Regions from separate parts of the Pseudoalteromonas sp. BSi20439 genome, predicted to be linked through region 1. Evidence: riboswitches for the same ligand, from Rfam matches in the RefSeq annotation. Region 1 holds a riboswitch; the other holds the start of a gene.
What was found. Region 1 has a riboswitch for lysine ahead of dapA (4-hydroxy-tetrahydrodipicolinate synthase). Riboswitches for the same ligand answer to the same signal wherever they lie in the genome.
Positions count from the first base shown of each region.

Region 2: linked by a shared signal. The riboswitch ahead of lysC (lysine-sensitive aspartokinase 3) and the one ahead of dapA (4-hydroxy-tetrahydrodipicolinate synthase) in region 1 are both predicted to bind lysine.

Region 1 is NZ_BADW01000223.1:54,648-57,052, forward strand. It holds gene P20439_RS17550 (PLP-dependent decarboxylase) at 1-35, opposite strand, end outside; gene P20439_RS17555 (2,3,4,5-tetrahydropyridine-2,6-dicarboxylate N-succinyltransferase) at 35-775, opposite strand; gene dapA (4-hydroxy-tetrahydrodipicolinate synthase) at 791-1,675, opposite strand; lysine riboswitch at 1,803-1,982, opposite strand; gene P20439_RS17565 (DNA-3-methyladenine glycosylase I) at 2,170-2,405, shown strand, end outside.
Region 2 is NZ_BADW01000010.1:34,560-36,964, forward strand. It holds gene nhaD (sodium:proton antiporter NhaD) at 1-537, shown strand, start outside; lysine riboswitch at 636-808, shown strand; gene lysC (lysine-sensitive aspartokinase 3) at 884-2,275, shown strand; gene P20439_RS00765 (4'-phosphopantetheinyl transferase superfamily protein) at 2,249-2,405, opposite strand, start outside.

The sequences.
Region 1 (2,405 bases):
ATAGCGCTTTTAACGGGCGTGCTCAAAAAGGTCATTAACGTAAAACCTCTTCCAGAAGTAATGATGCGTCACTTTGCTCGTCACGGTATTTAACAATTAAGGCACACGACATACTTAAGCCTTGAGCACGTGCCCAGTCGTTTGACGCAGGGCGAGAACCCGGGATCACAATCGCGTATTCAGGGATTGCTTCTCCTTTATCAAGCTGGCGCTCATTAACGCAGTCAAAAACAGGAATGGTTGCAGATAAGCGAACACCCGGGGCAAGTACCGCGCCTTTTTTAACCACCACGCCTTCAACAATCACACAGCCTGCACCGATGAATGCATCGTCTTCTATGACCACAGGGCTGGCGCCAATAGGCTCAAGTACCCCGCCTAATTGTACCGCAGCGCTCAAATGAACATTTTTACCCACTTGCGCACATGAGCCAACCAATGCGTGGCTATCTACCATAGTGCCCTCGTCAATGAAGGCGCCAATATTTACGTACGCAGGTGGCATAATAATAGTGCCTTTGGCAACATGTGCACCACGGCGCACACTTGAACCACCTGGCACCATGCGAACGCCAGCTGTGGCTTCAAAGCTTTGCGGCGCTAGATTATGTTTATCAACAAAGCCACCAGGAAACTCCATGTTAGTGCCGTTTTTAAACGCCTCTAAAATGCCTTGTTTTACTTCTACGTTAGCGTGCCATTGGCCGTTTTCGTCTTGTGTTGCTGCGCGAACTGCGCCCGTTTCTAAATTATTTAATAGTTCTAACCAGCTCATTATAAAAACCTGTATTTAATGCCAAGATAAAATGGTGTTGTTTGCCGATGAAATGTCATCTGTGTGTGTCTGCTCAAGGTGTGTTAAAGGTGGACGTAAGTGCGGACTGCTAATACGCCCTTGTAAATGCATTAACACTTTGACTGGGATAGGGTTTGCTACTGAAAATAAGCTATTGATAGCGCTAGACCACTGGGCAAAAAGATTAGGGTGTTGGCCGCTTAAACTGCGCTTTACAAACTCATTAGTTTGCACTGGCCATGCATTGGCTGCAACCGACACTAAACCTTTTGCACCTGCTTGGGCAAAATAAGGCATGAGGGCATCGTCACCACTAAAAATGGCTAATTCAGGCGCTGCTTGTCGATAGGCTTCAAATTGAGAAATACAGCCACTGGCCTCTTTAAGTGCCCATAAATTTTTATGTTGTTTGAGGTTTTCAATGGTTGCAATAGGAATGCTAACCGCGCTACGTCCTGGCACATTATAAAGCATACAAGGGTGAGAACTGGCATTGAGCAGGCTTTCAAACCAATGCGTTTGCCCCAGTGCGCCTGGTTTGGCGTACAAAGGTGATCCAAGTAAAAAACCATGAATAGGCAGTTGGTTGCAGTAGTTAACCCATTCAAGCTGCTGCTTTAAGTTACTACCACCGACTGCAACCATAAGCGGGACGCTCGGCTGTAATTGGCAGACATGCTCTACGATGGCTTGCTGCTCTTTTAGGGTAAGGGCTAACCCTTCGCCAGTGCTACCAAGTAATAAAATGCCATTGTTAGCGGCTTCTTGCTCGGCCACCAAGGTATTTAAGGTTGCGTAATCAACTAGGCCATTTTGATCAAATGGGGTGATCAGTGCAGTCCATAAATGGAAATTGTTAATATTGAAGTTGTTGATCATCTCTCACGAACTTATAGGGCATTCGTCGAGTTATTGGCGGGTATTTAGGGTGCCGGACTCTTTGAATGTATTTATAATTCGAAGAGCGAATGGGCTTAAATAATAAAGCGCACGGCCTTATTATACTAAGACCAGAAGCTCTCCACCAAATATGTTATTGGTGACAGTCGCTAGGATTCAACCTAGTCGCCCGAAGTAACCTTTCACAAAAAAGTATTACCTCTCGGCGTTAATTCCCCTCACGTATGCTCAATGGAGTTTGCGCTCCTAACATACGCTACCTGAATAACGCACCTCTTCCAGCCCTTTGCACTTGCTATTGAAAAATCAATCAGCAAATACAATGTAATAGGGTAAGTGTGGCGATTAAACCACTTTAGCCGTCTAGGTGTCAAGTGACTAAATACAGATAGATTCATCCCAATTGACAGTTATTACGTATTGGCTGCTTTTCTCGTACACTAGCCTCATAGCAGGAGTAAGGTATTAAGCAGATGGAAAAATTTAGCGATATTTATAAGCGTGCAGTAGAGCGAAAGGGCTCTGAAAAAATGCTTAAATTATTACTCGCAAAACCTTTATCAACAAAGCAACTTGTCACATTAAGTGATGATGATTGGCTAGAAGAATTTACGCGGAAGGTTTTTCAAAGTGGTTTTTATTGGTCGGTGATCAACAGTAAATGGGCCGGATTTAGAGAGGTTTTTTGGGATTTCAGTGTTGAAAAACT
Region 2 (2,405 bases), on a different contig from region 1:
CTCACTTTAAGTGTTTTATATAGTGTGCCGCCATTACTTACTTTTTTACTCGGCCTGTCTATTATGTTTTTAGTCGCGCAATTTTTAATGCGTAAAAAAGACATCAATAAAGATATGATCGACTTTATACGTGACATAGAGTACGACACCTTATTGTTTTTCGTAGGTGTGTTATTACTTGTTGGCGCATTAAAAGAAGTGGGCGTGCTAAGCCAATTTACAAACCTGTATACAGTGATGGCGCCAGAGTACGCTAACTACTTAATGGGTATTTTATCGGCCGGTGTTGATAACGTGCCACTAACGGCTGCGTTACTAAAAGCTGACATTGTAATGAGTCAACAGCATTGGTTGTCGTTTACGTATGCAACTGGTGTGGGTGGTTCAATGCTGATCATTGGTTCGGCGGCTGGTATTATTGCTATGAGTAAGGTTAAAGAACTTACTTTTGCAAGTTACCTTCGTTTGTCGTTGTATTTGTTAGTGTGTTACACCTTTGGTTATGCTGGCTCTTACTTTATGGGTAGTTTTATTTGATTTTATAATAAAACGACTTGACAGCTAGACGTCTAAACGATAACTTTCAAAGCCGCACTCTTAGTGCGGTTTTGTTTTATTAGCCACTGGTTAATAATACATTCAGAAGAGGTGCGATACTTAGGTACTTAATGCGAGGCAACGACAGCCTACGACCATTAAGGAGGGAAGTACTCGCCGAGGAAAACAATGGGTCGTTACTATTGTTTTTCGGTTTATGGGGCTGAATCCTCAAAACTGTCACCAATTTAGGTGGAGAGCTTCTGGCAGTAGATTTTTCTTATCTTTATTTCCTGCCAAGTTCTTCTTGTTTTATTGCGGTTTGGATGCCGCGAAAGGAGACGAAATGACTACCCAATCAGTGCCACAAGGTTTACAGAGCACAAAATCAGATTACATTGTTGCCAAATTTGGTGGCACCAGCGTGGCTAATTTTGAGGCCATGAGCCGTTGTAGCGAAATCATTGTAAACGATAACAGCGTTCGAATTGTTGCAGTGAGCGCCAGTGCCGGTGTAACTAATCACTTGGTGGCACTTTGCAAAGCCGATATTGATGCCGCAGAGCGTCAACAGCATATTGATGGTGTACTTGCGATTCAGCAGGCAATTTTAACTGATCTGACCCTAGATAATGATTTAGCGCTTGGTTTTAATAACACCCTTGATGAGTTTCAAACTCTGGCACATCAAATACTGACAACAGAGCAGCAACACGATGAGCTACTTAGCTTTGGCGAGCGTTTATCGTCGTATTTATTTACTCAAGTATTACGCTTAAAAGGCTTAAATTCGCAGCGTTTTGATGTTCGCCAGGTGCTTAAAACTGATAGCCAATTTGGTAAAGCCACGCCAAATGTAGCCGCTACAGCGCTTGCAGCTAAAGAGCATTTAATTCCTTTACTAGAGAACACGGTTATTGTTACTCAGGGTTTTATTGGCAGTGATGAAAACAATGTAACCACCACACTGGGTCGCGGTGGCTCTGATTACAGTGCCGCCTTGTTAGCTGAAGCAATTAACGCTAAAAGTGTGCATATTTGGACCGACGTAGTGGGGATTTTTAGTACCGATCCGCGTTTGTGTGCTAAAGCGACACCTATTGCGCGTTTAAGCTTTGATGAAGCGGCAGAAATGGCCACTTTTGGCGCTAAAGTGCTGCACCCAGCTACAATTTTGCCAGCCAGTCGCAGCCATATAAATGTGTTTGTTGGCTCAAGCACAGAGCCAGAGCGTGGGGGCACGTGGATTGAACGTGAAAAATCGCAGCTACCAGGTATTCGTGCGGTCACGCAACGTAAAAACCAAATACTACTGACCTTAAAAAGCCCTGAAATGCTATTAGCGAGTGGTTTTTTAGCGCGTATCTTTACTATTTTAAGTGAATGCAATATTTCGGTAGATTTGGTTACCACCTCTGAAATTAGTGTAGCAATTACCCTTGATAATGCGCCAAATGCATCACGCCCAGAGCTAGATCAAGAGTGCTTAGATAAACTGGCTGAGTTTTGCCATGTATCGGTTGAGAACAATCTAACCCTAGTAGCACTTATTGGGTCTGAAATTGTATTGCGTCAGCACGAAATGAATTTAATGCAGGTGTTGAGCGAATTTAACATTCGTCTTATTTGCCATGGTGCGAGTAAACACAACCTGTGCTTTTTAGTTGAGCAAAATGAGTCCGATGCTGTGGTTCAAGCTATTCATAGCCGACTACTTGAAGGCGAGCTGGCTGCTTAACGTTTTCAATGAGATAAATGAGCACCGCCAGTCGGTGCTTTTTTTTGCCACAACGCTTATATCAAACTGCTCGTTTACATCATTTGTTAATGTGGTGCTGGTTGCATTTAATTGCGTGTTGCCAAGCTCA